DNA from 2 places in the Klebsiella ornithinolytica genome. Region 1 is predicted to be linked to the other one. Evidence: riboswitches for the same ligand, from Rfam matches in the RefSeq annotation. Region 1 holds a riboswitch; the other holds the start of a gene.
The links. Region 1 has a riboswitch for fluoride ahead of Q1L34_RS15525 (voltage-gated chloride channel family protein). Riboswitches for the same ligand answer to the same signal wherever they lie in the genome.

Region 1 (9,332 bases):
GCATGGCGCTGCAGGCGTCAGGCGCGCGCATGAGCCGCCAGGCGAAGTTCCTGCGTGAAGGGGTGGAAGATCAGCTGATTCTTGAACAGGCTAAGGGGCCGGAAGGGCTCACGCGTGAGCAAATTGCGGAGCGTATTGTGGTACCCCGGCATACGATTCTGGTGCAGTACTTCCCGCTGTATATCCTGCCGGTGATCATGATTGTTCTCGGCTATGTGTTCTTCTCGCTGCTCGGATTCTTGTAAAAATGGCCCGGCACGCCGGGCACTTTTTTTATTCGCCAGGTATCGCGCGTGGCTTGCCCTGATTGTCGACCGCCACATAGATAAACAGGGCTTCCGTGGCTTTATAACGTTGGCCAATCGGCTCAGACGACACTTTCTTCACCCAGACTTCGATGTTGATGGTGATCGAGGTGTTGCCGCGTTTCACGCAGCGTGCGTAGCAGCACACCACGTCGCCCACGGCCACCGGCCGTAAAAAGGTCATTCCGTCAACGCGCACGGTCACTACGCGACCCTGCGCAATCTCTTTGGCCATGATCGCGCCGCCGATATCCATCTGCGACATCAACCAGCCGCCAAAAATATCGCCATTGGCGTTCGTGTCTGCTGGCATTGCCAGGGTGCGTAAAACCATTTCGCCCTTCGGGGTGAGATCTGTTGTTGTCATTCTGTACTCTGTGCTGGTCAAAGAAGATCAGCGCGATGCTACTATGAAAATGGCAGGGAGAAAACAGGGGAATACGCCCGCGGCTGCGGGCGTGGGCATTCAGAATGAGAGGGTGACGCCAGCGTAATAGGCGCGTCCGGGTTCGTTATAGGTCGAAGCGCCCGCGTTTTCGCGATAAATTTGCTTATCGAACAGGTTGCTGATGCCGGCATTCAGGCGAAGATCTTTCAGCAGCTGGTAGTTCGCACCGATACCGACAACGGAATAGGCACCGATTTCATTCGTGGCGAGCGTGCCGGTCTCGTTGCGGATCTCCGCATACTGACGCGGTTTCTGCCGGCCGTACATCGTCCAGTTGACGTTCGCCGAAAGCTTGCTGTTGACCTGCCAGTCCAGCATGGTGTTAATCGTATATTTCGGGATCACCGACAGCGGATTACCGGTATCTTTGTTCTCCGATTTGATCATATAGGTCGCATTGGTTCGCCAGTCCAGCGTATCGGCCACAATCGGGATGAGTAGGGTACCTTCCAGCCCTTCGACGATCGCTTTGCCGCCGTTTTGCCATTGCAGGATATTGTTGCCGCTCGAGGTATAGCCCAGCACATCGGTACCGGAGACGATTTTGTTTTTATAATCGTTACGGAACCACGTTACGCCTGCGTTATAGCCGTTGAGGTTAAATTCAAGGCCGAGCTCTTTATTGATGCTGATTTCCGGATCGAGGTCCGGGTTACCGAGCAGGTAGCAGCTGCCGTTGCTGATGGTGTTCGGGCAGCCGTTGCCGCGGGTCGACAGCAGATAGCCTTCGCTGGACTGGTACAGGTTTGGCGCCTTGAAGACACGCGCAATGCCGGCTTTGACTTTGAACATCTCACCAAGCTCCTGCGCCAGGTTCAGGCTTGGGCTCCAGTTACTGCCAAATTCATTGTGGTAGTCGAAACGCAGTCCGGGGATGATATTGGTGCCCGGCGTTGCCTCAATATTATCTTCCAGGTAGAGACCCGTGAGGGTAGCGCTGTTGGTGGTGCTGCGCTGGGAGGCCTCGCCAGAGGTGCCAGGGATGGTCTCGCCAGTAACGTTGGTTGCCTGCATGGAGGCCGGGTCGTTGAGTTCATCGCGGTTCCACTCCATCCCGAGGGTCAGGGTCTGGTCGGCCAGCCAGTGGAAGGGGAGATTCAGCTCGCCGGTTGAACGCCAGGATTCGAGGCGGCTGGTGGCGTACTCATTGCTGTTGATCATCCCCTCCACGCGGCCGGTAGAACCTTCCTGCAGACGCGTGTTATTGGTTTTCTCGTAATAGACTCCGGCTTTGGACTGGCCCCAGTCCCAGATTCCGTTATAGGTCAGCCCCCAGGACTGGCGATACAGACGGTTGGTTTCGTGGCCATACAGCTCGCTGACCAGGCCATCGGGGCTGAGGTTACCGTTGCTGTATTGGGTATCGCCGGCGTAAATATTGCCCTGGCGGCTATAGGCGTAGTTAAAATCGACAATCTGCTGTGGCGTCAGTTTCCATGACAGCAGGGCGTTGATGTCCTTGTTGCGCACCCCTTCGCGACCGGCGGCGTACGAACCATTTTGGGCATGGTTAATGTCCCAGGCGTCAGCATCGGTTTTATTGATGTTACCGTACAGACGCATGGTCAGCGCATCGCCGGCCAACGGTCCGTTGAGGCTAAAGTTGGCGCGATTCGTCGCCCCCTCTTTGTTGTTTTCCGGCTGGTTGGTATAAAACGATAGCGAGCCATGCCAGTCGTTAGTGGGGCGTTTAGTAATGATATTGACCACGCCGCCGGCGGCACCGGATCCGTAGCGGGCTGCTGCCGGGCCGCGCAGAACTTCAATGCGTTCGACCATCTCCGGTGGCACCCAGTTGCTATCCCCGCGGGTATCACGTTCGCCGCGCCAGCTGTAGCGTACCGAGTTACGGGATGTCACCGGAACGCCATCGATCAGGATAAGGGTGTTCTCCGGCCCCATTCCGCGAATATCGATCTGCCGGTTGTTACCCCGGCTGCCGCTGGCGCTGTTGCCGGTTAAATTGACGCCGGGCATTTTACGAATGATTTCCGACAGATCGTTAACCGGTGGATCGCGGGCAATATCTTCAGCGGTAATAACAGATACCCCCGGCTGCTGCTTGAGTGCTTCCTCAGCCGTGCTGTGTACCACCATTGTTTCGGTATCGCGTTCCGCTTCCTCAGCAAAGGCGTCGGGCGTCAGAAAGCCAGCAAATACCAGCGCGAGTGGCGTAATGGCATAATAGTTTTGCGGTCTCATTGTAAATATCCATATCAAAGCGTTAAAAATTGAGACTGCGAATATCAATGATAATTATTATCATTTCAATGCATGCAAATGAATCTTCATTAAATCCTCACAATTGGCGCAACTTTGCCGGGTTATAGCAGAAAGGTGAATAAACAGGCGGGGTTGACGGCGGCAGCAGGGGATGGGGGTCCGCGCCGCGGGAATGCGGCGCAGAGCGGGCGGCTTACCGGGAAGGATGTTTGTCTTCTTTCGTCTCAGACGCGGCGGGCGTTTGCCGCTGATGCCAGGCCGGAAGCTCCGCCAGACGGATACCGGTCGGTACGACACGGTGTTTTGGGCCGGCAATCCGCTGCGCCCGGTAGATCCCCGTATAGCCAGAGACCAGGTAGGCCACCACGCAGGCCAGCGCGGCATACACGCCGATCTCTGCGCCAAACAGTTCAATGGCCATCAGCGTAGAAGCGACGGGCGTATTGGCCGCGCCGGCAAACAGGGCCACGAAGCCGAGACCTGCGAGGAACCCGACAGGCAGGTGCATCAGCGGTGCTAACGTATTGCCGAGCGTCGCGCCGATGTAGAACAGCGGCGTCACTTCCCCGCCTTTAAAACCGCTTCCCAGCGAGATAACGGTAAAGATCAGCTTGCCACAAAAATCCCACGCTGCCAGCGGATGCAAAAACGCATCGCTGATCTCCGGGATCCCCAGCCCGATATAGCGTTCGCCATGCAGGAGAGAGACGGCCGTCGCAATCACCAGTCCGCCAATAAACGGTCTGAGAGGCGCGTAGGGTAGCTGTTTTTTCATCAGGCTACTCAGCAGATGCGTTGTATCGGCGAAGAGGCGGGCGGCCAGGCCAAAGCAGCATCCGGCAAGGATCACGGCAAGCAGTGTCCAGGCTGAAAGCGCAGGAATGGAGGTGACCAGATAGTGGGTATGCTGTACGCCCCACATCAATCCCACCTGGTCTGCGACGATCGCGGCAAACAGGCAGGGCAGGATCGCCCGGTAGTCCATCCGACCGATCGCCAGCACCTCCAGCGCGAATAATGCCGCGGCGAGCGGTATACCGAACACCGAGGAGAAGCCCGCGCTGATCCCGGTCATCAACACGATACGCCGGCCGTTATTGTTAAGGCGCAGAAGCGCGGTGAATTGATCGGCTATCGAGGCCCCCATTTGTACTGCGGTACCTTCCCGGCCAACCGATGCGCCAAAGAGATGAGAGATGACCGTGCTGATAAAGACCAGCGGCGCCATCCGCAGAGGAATGACCTGAGCGGGGTGATGGATCTCTTCCAGAATGAGATTATTACCGGCCTCGACGCGGCTACCATAGCGGAGATAAACCCATCCGACGCTGAAGCCGGCAACGGGTAACAGCCAAATCATCCAGCGATGGCTTTCGCGGCTGGCCGTTGCCCACTCAAGGGAAAAGAGGAAGGCGGCGGATGCGCTCCCCGCAAGAACGGCAACGATAAAGGCGATAAAAAGCCACTGTCCGAGGAACAAGAGCGTGGTGAGAGGTGAAGTATGAAGCGATCGCATGAACGAATCCTTAGAGGGTTGACCATCCCGGACGCGTTGCCTGCATGATAGATATGCCTGCTCATTCCCGGTCCGGGAATAAAAAGCAGGCATCATTAGCCACATGGCGGTTCAAGGGGGAATGCCATCCCCTGTGAGGCTCATTTTACAAGGTGAAACGCGTCAGCTGAAGCGTTTTCTGCACAAAAGTCGGGACAGGGAAACGGCAAGTCAGGCGATGCTTAAGAGAGATGGTTGCCCATGCTGAAAACGAGAACAAGACGATGAGAGGGGAACATGCCGCGCAAAGAAGGGCGGGGGCAGAAGCGCTACCCCCGCTTCTTAATTAGTGGTTATCGTCCTGCGGCATATGGCGATAGATGTATACGCCGCTCAACAGCGTGAAGACCAGCGTCAGCGCCGTCAGGCCGAAGACCTTGAAGTTGACCCAGATATTCTGCGGCAACCAGAAGGCGATGTAGATATTGGCCAGACCGCAGAGAATAAAAAACAGCGCCCAGGCGAGATTCAGACGCGACCAGACCTGCTGTGGCAGGGTCAGCTCTTTCCCGAGCATGCGTTGAATCAATGGTTTTTTCATCACCCATTGGCTGAACAGCAAAGCGCCGGCAAACAGAGCGTAGATGACCGTGACCTTCCATTTTATAAACTCATCGTTATGGAAGAAAATGGTCAGGCCGCCAAATACGGCAACCAGCACAAAGGTAATCAGCGCCATCTTTTCGACTTTACGATAGCGTACCCAGGTATAGATCAGCACGATAGCGGTGGCGATAATCAGCGCGGTGGTTGCGGCGTAGATATCGTAAAGCTTGTAGAAGGCGAAGAAGACTACCAGCGGTAAAAAATCCAGAAACTGCTTCATACATCGGACCCGTCGTTCAGATAGGGCCGGAAGAGTCCCGGCCCAGGTTAATTTAGTTGCGGATAAGCATATACAGGCGGAACAAATAGATCAGCAACAGCGCAGATATCAGATTGCTGATCGTATTGATTACCACCGCGCCGACGTTCGGCGTCAGTACCGCAAAGCTGGATGCAAACAGCAGCAGGAGTGTTTTCGCCAGCAGCCAGCCAATCACCGCCGGGGCGACCAGACGCATATTGGCCCACACCAGACGCATACTGCTGCGCATGGCGTTAAAAATTCCCAGCTTATCCTGCACCAGCATGACAGGGGCAAAAGCCAGTACGATAGCGAGCAGCACGCCCGGTACCAGCACCAGCATCATCCCCATCTGCACCACAAAGGTGGTGAACAGAATCAGCAGCAGCAGCTTTGGCAGTACCGGCGCAGAAGCGCCGATAGCGCGCAGCGCGCTGACCCGCTGTCCGGCGGAGACCAGCTGAATCATCAGCAGCACGCCGCCGGCAAGAATGGCATTACCCACCAGACCGGAGAAGGTCGATGCGGCCGAGGCGCGCAGCAGGATCTGCTGCTGCTCTGGGGTCATGTTTTGTACCAGCTCAAACAGCCCGGCGCTCCCCGCCAGATTATCCCCTTCGCTCAGAATCGAGAGCTGCTCTTCACTGGGTGAAAAAGCATGGCCAAGGACTACCGTAATTAACGCGCATAACAACGCAATCAGCAAAATGGTGACAAACTGATTACGAAAAAAATTTCCCGTGTCACGGTAGACGGTCTTCGCCGTGATAGACATGCACTCTCCTTGAGTATTGCAGGTGTTAACTAGCCGGCGATTGTACCGCAAATCCCTCGCAGGTAGCAGCCTCTGCCGCTGTCAGGCTAAGTATATCTTTGTAAAGAGGGATGAGCGGCGGCAGGCCGTAGCGGGCGCGGGCCCGGTTGCAGGCTTCGTTTACCTCGCCGCCTTCACCGGACTGGCTGAATTCGCGGCAGGGAGAGGGGCGATGCCGATAAATTGAGCAGTGCACCGATTCACCGATTTCACCTTTGAGGGCGGCGCAGCGGATTTGTCGTTGGTTGGTGCCGCTCATGCAGCGCAGAAAAGGGGTGAGCGGCTCGGTAAGCCTGGTCGGCACAACGCCGCCGGCATCATCGGCTTCCGCCCAGTAGAAAGAGACTCGAAAATACGCACAACAGGCACCGCACGTCATGCACGGGTTGATTTCACTCATGATTACACCTGATAAAAACGCATCAACACAGATTGTCGGCAGATAAATTATCCAGACGCATCGAGGGCGGCAAGAGGCGGGAAAAAATTTTTGCGACTCAAACAGTGAAAATTGATGCGAATGTGAGTTTTTTGGTATCGCCATGAAAGTAAAAATTAATCTGGATCAATAAATGTTAAATCTTACAACTTTATGTGATCCAGAACGGATCAAAGGTAACTCGTTATGGGTATATTGGCCCGCGCTGAATAACCATAATGAGGAAGTGGATATGAAAAAGTTAGCAGCGGTTGGCATTATTTTGAGTACCCTTTCCGGCAGCGTCTGGGCGCATGAAGCCGGGGAGTTCTTTATTCGCGCGGGTTCTGCCACCGTTCGACCGACGGAAGGTTCTGATAACGTATTAGGTAGTCTGGGTGGGTTTAACGTCAGTAATAACACGCAGCTGGGCTTGACCTTCACCTATATGGCGACGGACAACATCGGCGTTGAACTGCTGGCGGCTACGCCATTTCGTCACAAGGTTGGCACCGGCCCGACCGGGACCATCGCCACCGTGCATCAGCTGCCGCCAACGCTGATGGCGCAATGGTACTTTGGCGATGCCCAGAGCAAAGTGCGCCCGTATATCGGGGCAGGTATTAACTACACCACTTTCTTTAATGCAGACTTTAATGACACCGGTAAAAATGCCGGATTGAGCGATCTGAGTCTTAAAGACTCCTGGGGAGCGGCAGGTCAGGTGGGGCTGGATTACCTGATTAACCGCGACTGGTTGCTGAACATGTCGGTGTGGTACATGGATATCGACACCGATGTGAAATTTAAAGCCGGCGGCGTGGACCAGAAAGTCAGTACCCGTATCGACCCGTGGGTGTTTATGTTCTCTGCCGGCTACCGGTTCTGAGTTCCTCTACAAAACTTCTGCAAAACCCTTCTGCAAAGCTGGTCGTTATACGGCCAGTTTTTCCACTCTTTCCCCCGAGAATCACTGTACCTGTCTGGTATGCCCGGGCAGTATTATGCTGTTAGCCTGAATATTGACATCGAGGCGTTCAGAGCGTGATGTATAAACGCCTCGAAGACGCGCTGCAGCGTGACTTGTTGTTATCCAGCGAACGCCGTGACACCTGCATTTCTGAGTCGCAGGGATGACTAAAGCTCACAGTTAACGCTGAGGGCTTTCTACAGGACAAGTTTTCAATAGTGACGACAGAAGAAAAAAACTAGAACTTTTCATTTTTTAATTTTAATAAATAATCATAAACTATTTTTCTATTTGCTTTTCCGGAATCATAAAATTCTTTTAAGGGACAAATGAAAGAGACTTTACCCATCTCTTCTTCCTGAAAGGGTGCTATTGAGTCGGTGCGATAATTTTCACCACTTAAGGCTTTCATGTTAAACTGTTTATTCGAATGTGGTTTGTCTTTGAATTTGTTTATGCCTATAAGAGTGAAGCCATTGATTGTTGAATATGCTATGTACCATGCTTTATTGGAGTAAAAAATTGATTTTTTTAGCTTGAATATATCATGAATGTCGAGTTTTTTTGGGAGTGTATTTTTTTTAAAGCTCGCGCTATGCATGTCTTGATCAGTATAAAATCAATTAAGGTGCTTAATATGACTACTGTAAAGAACAGGATTACTGATATAGATGATAAGTAAAGAAAGGCTTCAACGGCATTATCTGAAAAAGAAATGTATGCTATAGAAAAGGCTAGTATTATCCACATTAAAATACCAAATATAGTTTCTTTTTTATTGTGTGATTTCATTATGCTTCTTATCACATAAACCAGGAAGCTTAATAGAATGGCACCAAAAAATATTAAAGAAAAATCTGGCATGTTGTTTTCCCTACGGTTAAGGTTATTCGATGAGTAACATCATACAGTTGAATGAGCATTATTGTAATACTTATGCTTATAGATAATCGAAGCTGGATGTTATGCGGTTGACGGCATAATGTTCTGGTCTGTAAGACGTGGACTTGCCAGAACAAAAAACGTTATCGGCCATGCATATGTCATGTGGGCGAAGTCGTTTTTACGAAGGACACCGGTATATAAAGGTGATTTCCGATCGAGAAGGGCGAGCGCTGGACTTAACGGATGATCGCTGGCTATATAAGAGCAGCGTGTATCCACGTGCCCGGAGCATAAGGAAAAGTGGCGAGAACCGAGCGGATAAAGGCGGCGAATAAAGCCGCCGGCTATTAATCCGCGGGGTTATGGTCAGTCAGCCTGTTCATCTTCTTGATACTCAGCGGGAAGAAGAGGAACAAGAGGAATAAGATGAACAGGATTAGCGCAGCAGGACGATCCCGCTGTGGATAGCCAGATAGATCCCCATGACGGCAATCAGCAGGCTTGAAAAATAGGGCGCTCTGCGGGCAAGGGTATGAAAGCCGTCCCAGCGTCTGGCGACCTGACGGACGCCGATTGCGGCACCCACCCCCACCGTCACCAGCGTCAGGGCAAGTCCAATACTAAAACTCACCACCAGCGTTGCGCCCAGCGCCAGGGCTTTGATCTGGATACAAATCAACATCACCGTAATGGCTGCGGGACAGGGGATTAATCCGCCGGTCAGGCCAAAAAGTAAAATCTGCCCGTTGGTGACCTCTTTATCGGTGAACCGTTTTTCAATGTCGTGCGCGTGGGCCAGTTCGTGAGCATCCCGGTACTCTGCGGAATTGATATCCAGTCCTTCAAGTTCCGTATGATCGTGCGTAT
Region 2 (9,332 bases), on a different replicon from region 1:
ATTGGTCCCACAACGGCCTGTGCGCTGGTCGCCAGTATCGGTAATGCACACGATTTTAAAAATGGGCGACAACTGGCAGCCTGGCTGGGACTAACGCCATCGCAGTACAGCAGTGGTGGGAAATCAAAGCTTGGCAGGATAACTAAAGCTGGCGATTCGTATCTGCGAACGCTACTGGTTCAGGGGGCTCGTTCGGTTCTGATTGGTGCCGAGAAAAGGACTGATTTATTCAGTCGTTGGGTCTGTTCACTGGTCGATCGCAGAGGATACTGGCGTGCCGTTGTAGCCATCGCCGCCAAAAACGCAAGGCTGTGCTGGGCATCATTGCATTACGGTGATGATTTCAGGCTGTACTCAGCCAGCTAAAGCACGAAACAAAATAACCATCTGACCTGCAATTCGTTGATGATAAAGGGTTAGACCCCGTGAGGCCTATCTGGCTATTGTACAGGATATACGTATCCGCTTAACGAACAAGAACCTCACGCGCGTCTTTCATCAGGGTCCGAATCGATGACGATTCATCATGGCCGTTTATAGTACCGCAGTCTCTCCCCTTTATTTTTACTGAAGAGCAGACAGAAACCATAAACACCGGCGTTGACACGCCGGGGAAGCCCTTATAGTACAATAATTTTCGATATCCAAACTGACCCCTAATAGCCCCAGCTGATGGTGATGTTTTTCTGTGCCAGCACGTGCAGCCACAGCAGGGTTGCGAGGCTGCCGATAGGGGTTATTTTCGGGCCGAGGTCACAGCCGATGACGTTGGCGTAAATCATCGCCTGCTTCACCACGCCCTGTGCGCTACTACCGTCAATCGACAACGCGCCAACCAGCACGGTGGGCATGTTGTTCATGACGGACGAGAGTGCCGCCGTCAGGAAGCCGGTGCCGAGCGTTGCGCCCCATACGCCGTGCTCTGCAAACCGGTTCAGGGCGGCGGAAAGGTAATCAGTCAGTCCGGCGTTACGCAGTCCGTATACCACCAGATACATGCCCAGCGAAAAGATAACGATCTGCCAGGGCGCGCCTTTCAGCACCCTGCCGGCGTCAATCACGTGTCCTTTGCGGGCAACCAGCCAGAGAATAAACGCCGCCACCGCCGCCACCAGGCTGACCGGCACGCCGAGCGGCTCCAGAGCAAAAAAGCCAACCAGCAGAAGAACCAAAACCACCCAGCCAGCCTTAAAGGTTCGTGCATCCCGGATGGCTTCCCGCGGTGCCTTCAGCTTCGCCAGGTCATAGGTGACCGGGATGTCCCTGCGGAAAAAGAGATGAAGCATCACCAGCGTGGCCGCAATGGAGGCAATGTTCACCGGCACCATGACGGATGCGTACTCGCTGAAGCCCAGCGTAAAGAAGTCAGCCGTTACGATGTTCACCAGGTTCGATACGATGAGCGGCAGGCTGGAGGTGTCAGCGATAAAGCCCGCTGCCATCACAAACGCCAGCGTGGAGCCGGGAGTGAATCCCAGCGCCAGCAGCATGGCAATAACGATCGGCGTCAGAATTAGCGCGGCTCCGTCATTGGCAAACAGCGCCGCCACTGCGGCACCCAGCAGAACGATATACGTGAACAGCAGCCGGCCCCTGCCGCCTCCCCAGCGGGAAACGTGCAGCGCGGCCCACTCAAAAAAGCCGGACTCATCGAGCAGCAGGCTGATAATGATGACCGCAATGAACGTGCCCGTGGCGTTCCAGACAATCTGCCAGACCACCGGAATATCACCGATGTGCACCACGCCGGTCAGCAGCGCCAGCGCCGCACCGATGACGGCACTCCAGCCAATGCTCAGCCCCTTCGGCTGCCAGATGACCAGTACCAGCGTCAGGATGAAAATCGCACCTGCCAGAAACATACCCGCTCCTATTGAATACAAATGCCTGTTAAACCGGACTGATAAATTTTCGATGCGTAATATATTCGATAATCCAGATATATACCGGTAAATTTTTAAATGCAGACAGGCTTGCCGTTGGTGGTGGCGTTATCGCGTTCAGCCTGCCGGCTGAGCTGGCGGATATCATCCCGCTGGCAGAGATAAGCCTGTTCGATAACCGCCGCTGCCCACGCCGGCATATGAGGCGACAGACGATAGTGGATCCATTTTCCGTCCCGCCGGTCGGTAAGCAGCCCGTTTTCTCTCAGCAGAGCCAGATGCCGTGAGATTTTGGGCTGAGTTTCTTTCAGCACGGACGTAAGTTCACAGACGCAGAGCTCCCCTTTTTCGCGTAGCAGCAGCACGAGGCTGAGTCGGGTTTCGTCGGAAAGGCTTTTAAAAAGCTGCAGGGGGGACACGGGTGGCATGGTGACTCCTTATTGTGACTGACCTGAGTGTACCTGTGAAACTTTCTCCGTCAAATTTATATTCACTTAATCATATGTATGTGCGAACGCCGGACGAGCCTGAGCATGCAGAAGGACTTTCCGTCCGGATGCGCCTGACCGGCATTCCATGAACAGCGTTTTTGCCCTGCGCGTTGACCCCGTTAACAATTCGTGTAGAGTAAAAAGCGCTTTTTGCCGTGGTTCATCTGCCCGGCGGGCATTTGTGGCCGGTACTGAACGTCTGTTCATCCGGTCTTTCTGATTACCCGCGCTGCTCTGTCAGCCGTGAAGGAGTGATAAACACCACCATGCGTCTTACGCCACCCTGAGTCGTACCCCTCCTCTGTCGCACTGAATAAACTTCGGCGCGCACTCAAAAACATCCCGTCTGCGGATGTGCTTTTTCGTACGTAAAATTTTTGCCCTCACGGGCTGACCGTAATCAAAAACTGAGAAATGACTATGCTGCTGTCCTCGACGCGTAAGGACTGGCTGGGTAACGTCCGTGGTGACGTCCTTGCCGGTATTGTGGTCGCGCTCGCGCTTATTCCCGAAGCGATCGCCTTTTCCATCATCGCCGGAGTCGACCCGCAGGTCGGGCTCTACTCTGCGTTCTGTATTCCCCTGGTTATGGCCTTCCTCGGCGGCCGTCCGGCAATGATATCGTCCGCCACCGGTGCGATGGCGCTGCTGCTGATCACGCTTGTAAAAGACCACGGCCTGCAGTATCTGCTGGCGGCCTCGGCGCTGACCGGCGTACTGCAGCTGGCGGCCGGCTACCTGAAGCTGGGCAGCCTGATGCGCTACGTCTCCCGCTCGGTGGTCACCGGTTTCGTGAACGCGCTGGCCATCCTGATATTTATGGCGCAGCTGCCGGAGCTGACCAACGTCACCTGGCACGTTTATGCCCTGACCGCTGCGGGCCTGGGCATCATTTATCTCTTCCCGTATCTGAACAAAACCATTCCCTCGCCGCTGGTCTGCATCATCGTGCTGACCGCCATTTCCATGTGGCTGCACCTGGACGTGCGCACCGTGGGTGACATGGGCAAACTGCCGGACAGCCTGCCGGTGTTTCTGATCCCGGATATCCCGCTTAACCTCGACACGCTGATGATTATTCTGCCGTACTCGGCAGGACTTGCCGTGGTGGGGCTGCTGGAGTCGATGATGACCGCCACCATCGTGGACGACATGACCGACACGCCGAGCGATAAAAACCGCGAGTGCAAGGCGCAGGGCGTGGCCAACATCTGCACCTCCTTTATCGGCGGCATGGCGGGCTGCGCGATGATTGGCCAGTCGGTGATCAACGTCAAATCGGGCGGGCGCGGGCGGCTTTCCACGCTCACCGCCGGCGTGGTGCTGCTGCTGATGGTGGTGTTCCTGCGCGACTGGGTGTCCCGGATACCCATGGCGGCTCTGGTGGCGGTGATGATCATGGTCTCCATCGGCACCTTCTCCTGGCGCTCCATCAGCAACCTGCGCAGCCATCCGCTGTCAACCAGCGTGGTGATGCTGGCCACCGTGGTGGTGGTGGTGGCGACCGATAACCTGGCGTTTGGCGTGCTCACCGGCGTGCTGATTGCCTCGCTGAACTTCGCCACCAAGGTCGCCCGCTTTATGGCGGTCTCCTCTGAGCTGAAGGACGACACCCGCACCTATACCGTAGCCGGCCAGGTATTCTTTGCCTCATCCGATCGCTTTATGAGCCACTTCGACTTCCGTGAAGCGGTGGAGCGCGTGGTGATTGACGTAACGCACGCCCACTTCTGGGATATCACCTCCGTGAGCGCGCTGGACCGGGTGGTTATCAAGTTCCGTCGCGAAGGCACGGAAGTGGAGATCAAGGGTATGAATGACGCGACCCGCACCCTCGTTGACCGCTTCGGAGTGCATGACAAGCCTGAAGAAGTGGAAAAGCTGATGGGTGGCCATTAATTTACTGGAGAAAGCATCATGAATAACACCGTTATTGCCTGCGTTGACGGCTCGCCGTCAACCCGGCCGGTCTGTGAGTATGCTGCCTGGGCAGCCGGTAAACTTGGCGCGCCGCTGGCGCTGCTGCACGTGCTCGAAAAGAGTGAGACTCCCGCCGTGTCTGACCTGACCGGGAGCATTGGTATTGACAGCCGGGAGCAGCTGACCGAAGCGCTGGTCCGCGTCGAGGGTGAGCGCAGCCGGCTGCTGATGGCGCAGGGCAAGGCCGTGCTGGCCGGCTGTGCGGAGCTCCTGAAGCAGACCGGACAGCCGGACGCACAGCTGCTGCAAAAGCACGGCGCACTGGACGAAATCCTGGCGGAGCTGGGCGAAGTCCGGCTGATGGTGCTGGGGCGCCGCGGGACGCAGAATCAGGTAGGCAGCCATCTGGAAAGCGTCATTCGCCTGCAGAAAAACCCGGTGCTGATTGTGCCGGAGACGTTTACGCCGCCGGCGCGGGTGATGTTTGCGTACGACGGCAGCAGTGAGAGCCGTAAAAACCTGACGCGCCTGACGGTCAGCCCGCTGCTGCACGGCCTGAGCTGTCATATCGTGATGGTCAACGGTGACATGTCAGCCCTGCAGGATGCGCAGGCTGTTCTTCAGGAAGCCGGTATCACGACCGAGACACGCCTGCTGGAAGACGAGTCCGTAACCGGGGCGCTGTGCCGCTACGCGGACGCCCATGATATCGACCTCACGGTAATGGGGGCCTGCGGGCACTCCCGGTTACGGCGATTCTTTATTGGCAGCCACACCACGGAAATGCTGTCTGAAAGCCGTCAGCCCCTGCTGATGCTGCGATGAAACAGGCGGGCCTGATATCAGGCCCGCCTTCACAGGGGAAAGAGGATGACGGGTATGAAGGTAAAGGCGCGTTATTGCGGCGCATCCGTCCTGATACCGGTGGCCAGCAGGCTGGCGCCAAGAATGTAGACCAGGCAGAACAGGGCCTGAAGATGCAGGGTGACATGGTTATCTATCAGCACGCCCATGATTACCGGGGATGCCCCGCTGGCAATCACCGTCCCTGCCTCAACCGCCGAGCGCACCCTGGCCAGCTGCGCCGGACCAAACAGCTGTACCCAGAGCGCGGTGGCAAGCGTTGAGGCAATGGCCGACGATACGCCGGTCATAATCAGGTAAAAAGGCGTCACCCACTGACCGTTGCTGAGCCATAGCGCCAGCATGGCCAGGGCCTGTGGCATCAGAAACCACGGCAGCAGCCTGCGTGGTGAGAGCCGGTCAATCAGCGGGCCAAACGACAGCAGCGATACCGCCTGGGTAATGGCATAGGCAATAAACCATACCGCCACCCACGACAGCTCCCAGCCTTTCTCCTGTGCCAGCCTCGCCTGGTGGAAGAAGAAGCCGGTGGTGATAAAGGGGGAGGCCAGCACGACAGGCAGCGCCAGCAGCAGGTTGCGGTTTCGCCATACCGGCGCCTCTTTTTCTTTCTCCTCACCCCGCTTTCTGAACGTACGCAGCGGCTTCTCTTTCCCGCGGGGCAAAAACATCAGCGCGACCCCCACGCCGGCAACAAGCATTCCGGCATTGATGCCCCAGGCAGCGCGCCATCCCGTCAGCGCGCTTATCTGCACCGCAATCACAGGAAAAACGGCCTGCGCCAGCGAGAGCCCCAGCGCGATGGCGCCGAGCGCCTTGCCTGCATCAAGGGGGAACTGGCGCGCCGTTGCGGTCAGCGCAGTATGCACCATCAGTCCCTGGCCGCCGAGGCGCAGAAAGTAAAACCCGATGCACAGCATCCACGCCGCCTGTGCGCCGGAAACCAGCAGGCAGGCCGTGAGCAGCAAAAGGGTGACCGCCAGCGTGAAGCGGCGGGTCGTGGTGTAGTCAATCAGCCGTCCGGCCCAGGTCAGCGTGATGGCGCTCATCACCGTTCCGATTGCGTACAGGCCGCCCAGTCCGCCGTCGGTGAGCCCAAAGGCCTCACGAAAATCCTGCCCGTAAAGTGAGACAAAATAGGTCTGTCCAAAGCTGGACATGGCCATCAGCATCGCACCGAACGTAAGGTGAGAGGCGTGATGAAACATAAACCGAAAAAGCTGACGCATGAATATCCCTGAAGGCGGGCTGCAGCCCGCCGATTAATCACGACGTGTCCGTACCGGCTGCTGCGGACACGGCGCCTGCGTCCCTGAAGCAGGTACACGCGGGTTCACCGTGAAAGGTGGCAGTCCCGTAACGGATATGAGAGAACGGTACCCGGCGCGGACTGGCTGTCGCGGCAGGCTCTCTGATAAAGGACGGGCGAAGAGAAACTCAGGGTGGCGTAATGTGCATGACTCACAGTCAGATATAAAATGCTGCCGAAACGATAATTTTTAATGCTCTTCAGGTCAAGCCTGAAAACGGGCTCCTCATGCCCGCCGCAGGGGGAGTCGCACAAAAACAGTGGATAGCCGCTTGATTAACGCCCGTGACCGGGCCAGAATTGCGGCGAGGTGATGGCGTTCCACCTTACCCAACCGCTTCCCCTGAGAAGCTGATGACGCCTGATATTACTCCCCTTTAACCGGGAGTATGTCAGGCCGCCCCGTATCATCAGCCTGCATACTCCCTCTGACACAGAGGTAAACCCCGTGAAATCTTATCTGGCCATTATCATTGGTGGATCCGCTGGCTGCCTGATCCGCTGGCTGCTTGGCGCACGCCTGAACAGCCTGTTTCCTGACCTGCCACCGGGCACGCTGGTAGTGAACCTTGCGGGCGGATTTATCATTGGTGCGTCGCTGGCCTGGTTCATGCGCCATCCTGACCTGGATCCGGCCTGGCGATTACTTGTTATCACCGGGCTGTGCGGTGGGCTGACCACGTTTTCCACGTTTTCCCTGGAAATATTCTCACAGCTGCAGTCCGGTAATTATTTCTGGGCGTTTACTTCACTGCTGGTAGGGGTCGTCTCAGAAAACGAAAATAAAGCACGCTAAGCCGGTTGCAGCGGCCGTAGCGGCCTGAACTTGCCCGCGCCGATCTTGGCGCTGCTGCGCCAGAGGTAATCGCCGGTCAGGTTGATGTGCTCCCAGCCGAGCGGCGACAGGTACTGCAACAGGCCGTCATCGACGGCTTGACCGTGGCCACGCAAGGCGTTCGCGGCCCGCTCCAGATAGACCGTGTTCCATAGCACGATGGCCGCCGTCACCAGGTTGAGGCCGCTGGCCCGGTAGCGCTGCTGCTCGAAGCTGCGGTCGCGGATTTCCCCCAGGCGGTTGAAGAACACGGCGCGGGCCAGCGCGTTGCGCGCCTCGCCTTTGTTCAGCCCGGCATGCACGCGGCGGCGCAGCTCGACGCTTTGCAGCCAGTCCAGGATGAACAGTGTGCGCTCGATGCGTCCCAGCTCACGCAGGGCGACGGCCAGGCCGTTCTGGCGCGGGTAGCTGCCAAGCTTCCTGAGCATCAGCGAGGCCGTCGCCGTGCCCTGCTTGATCGAGGTGGCCATCCGCAGGATTTCATCCCAATGGGCGCGGACGTGCTTGATGTTGAGCGTGCCGCCGATCATCGGTTTCAACGCCTCGTAGGTGGCATCGCCCTTCGGGATGTAGAGCTTGGTGTCGCCCAGGTCACGAATGCGCGGGGCGAAGCGGAAGCCCAGCAGGTGCATCAACGCGAAGACGTGGTCCGTGAACCCTGCCGTGTCGGTGTAGTGCTCCTCGATCCGCAGGTCGGATTCGTGATACAGCAGGCCGTCGAGCACGTAGGTCGAGTCGCGCACGCCGACGTTCACGACCTTGGTGTGGAACGGCGCGTACTGGTCGGAGATATGGGTGTAGAACGTCCGCCCTGGGCTGCTGCCGTATTTCGGATTGATGTGGCCGGTGCTCTCGGCCTTGCTGCCGGTGCGGAAGTTCTGGCCGTCCGACGATGACGTGGTGCCGTCGCCCCAATGCCCGGCGAAGGGATGTCGGAACTGCGCGTTGACCAGCTCGGCCAGTGCCGCCCCGTAGGTTTCGTCGCGGATGTGCCAGGCTTGCAGCCAGGCCAGCTTGGCGTAGGTCGTGCCGGGGCACGATTCCGCCATCTTGGTCAGGCCCAGGTTGATCGCGTCGGCGAGGATCGTGGTCAGCAACAGGTTTTTGTCCTTGGCCAGGTCGCCTGACTTCAGGTGGGCGAAGTGCCGGGTGAAGCCCGTCCATTCGTCTACCTCCAGCAGCAATTCGGTGATCTTGACGTGCGGTAGGATCATCGCCGTCTGGTCGATCAGGGCCTGTGCGGTATCGGGCACCGCCGCATCGAGCGGCGTGATCTTCAGGCCCGACTCCGTGATGATGGCGTCCGGCAGCTCGTTGGCCAGCGCCATGCGGTTGACGGTGGCGAGCTGCGTTTCCAGCAGCGTCAGCCGGTCATGCAGGTACTGGTCGCAATCGGTGGCCACGGCCAGCGGCAATTCGCTGGCCTGCTTGAGGCTGGCGAATTTCGCGGGCGGCACCAGGTAGTCCTCGAAGTCCTTGAACTGGCGCGAGCCTTGCACCCAGATGTCGCCGGAGCGCAGCGCGTTCTTCAGCTCCGACAGCGCGCACAGTTCGTAGTAGCGCCGGTCGATGCCGGTGTCGGTCATCACCAGCTTCTGCCAGCGCGGCTTGATGAACTCGGTCGGCGCGTCGGTGGGCACCTTGCGGGCGTTGTCGCTGTTCATGCTGCGCAGCACCTCGATGGCGTCGAGTACGTCCTTGGCGGCGGGCGCGGCCCGCAACTTGAGCACGTCGAGAAATTCCGGCGCGTAGCGGCGCAGCGTGGCGTAGCTCTCGCCGATGCGGTGCAGGAAATCGAAGTCCTCGGGTTGCGCGAGCCGCTGCGCTTCGGTGACGCTCTCGGCGAAAGCATCCCAGGACATGACGGCCTCGATGGCGGCGAACGGATCGCGGCCCGCTTGCTTGGCCTCGATCAGCGCCTGGCCGATGCGCCCGAACAGCCGCACCTTGGCATTGATCGCCTTGCCGGATGCCTGGAACTGCTGCTGATGCTTGTTCTTGGCGGCATTGAACAGCTTGCCCAGGATGCG

Region 2: another riboswitch for fluoride. It lies ahead of crcB (fluoride efflux transporter CrcB); the one in region 1 lies ahead of Q1L34_RS15525 (voltage-gated chloride channel family protein).

Annotation. Positions count from the first base shown of each region.
Region 1 covers NZ_CP130153.1:3,240,755-3,250,086, reverse strand. Annotated here, with positions in the region: gene Q1L34_RS15540 (YniB family protein) at 1-245, shown strand, start outside; gene yciA (acyl-CoA thioester hydrolase YciA) at 274-672, opposite strand; gene Q1L34_RS15530 (TonB-dependent siderophore receptor) at 772-2,955, opposite strand; gene Q1L34_RS15525 (voltage-gated chloride channel family protein) at 3,170-4,492, opposite strand; fluoride riboswitch at 4,572-4,633, opposite strand; gene Q1L34_RS15520 (septation protein A) at 4,818-5,357, opposite strand; gene Q1L34_RS15515 (YciC family protein) at 5,410-6,153, opposite strand; gene Q1L34_RS15510 (YkgJ family cysteine cluster protein) at 6,179-6,592, opposite strand; gene ompW (outer membrane protein OmpW) at 6,864-7,499, shown strand; gene Q1L34_RS15500 (hypothetical protein) at 7,819-7,992, opposite strand; partial or broken gene Q1L34_RS15495 (ISL3 family transposase) at 8,548-8,716, shown strand; gene Q1L34_RS15490 (nickel/cobalt efflux protein RcnA) at 8,902-9,332, opposite strand, start outside.
Region 2 covers NZ_CP130154.1:169,937-179,268, reverse strand. Annotated here, with positions in the region: gene Q1L34_RS27180 (IS110 family RNA-guided transposase) at 1-366, shown strand, start outside; partial or broken gene Q1L34_RS27175 (arsenic transporter) at 660-1,862, opposite strand; gene Q1L34_RS27170 (metalloregulator ArsR/SmtB family transcription factor) at 1,958-2,311, opposite strand; gene Q1L34_RS27165 (SulP family inorganic anion transporter) at 2,795-4,273, shown strand; gene Q1L34_RS27160 (universal stress protein) at 4,292-5,119, shown strand; gene Q1L34_RS27155 (MFS transporter) at 5,191-6,387, opposite strand; fluoride riboswitch at 6,768-6,838, shown strand; gene crcB (fluoride efflux transporter CrcB) at 6,916-7,263, shown strand; gene Q1L34_RS27145 (Tn3-like element ISPa38 family transposase) at 7,260-9,332, opposite strand, start outside.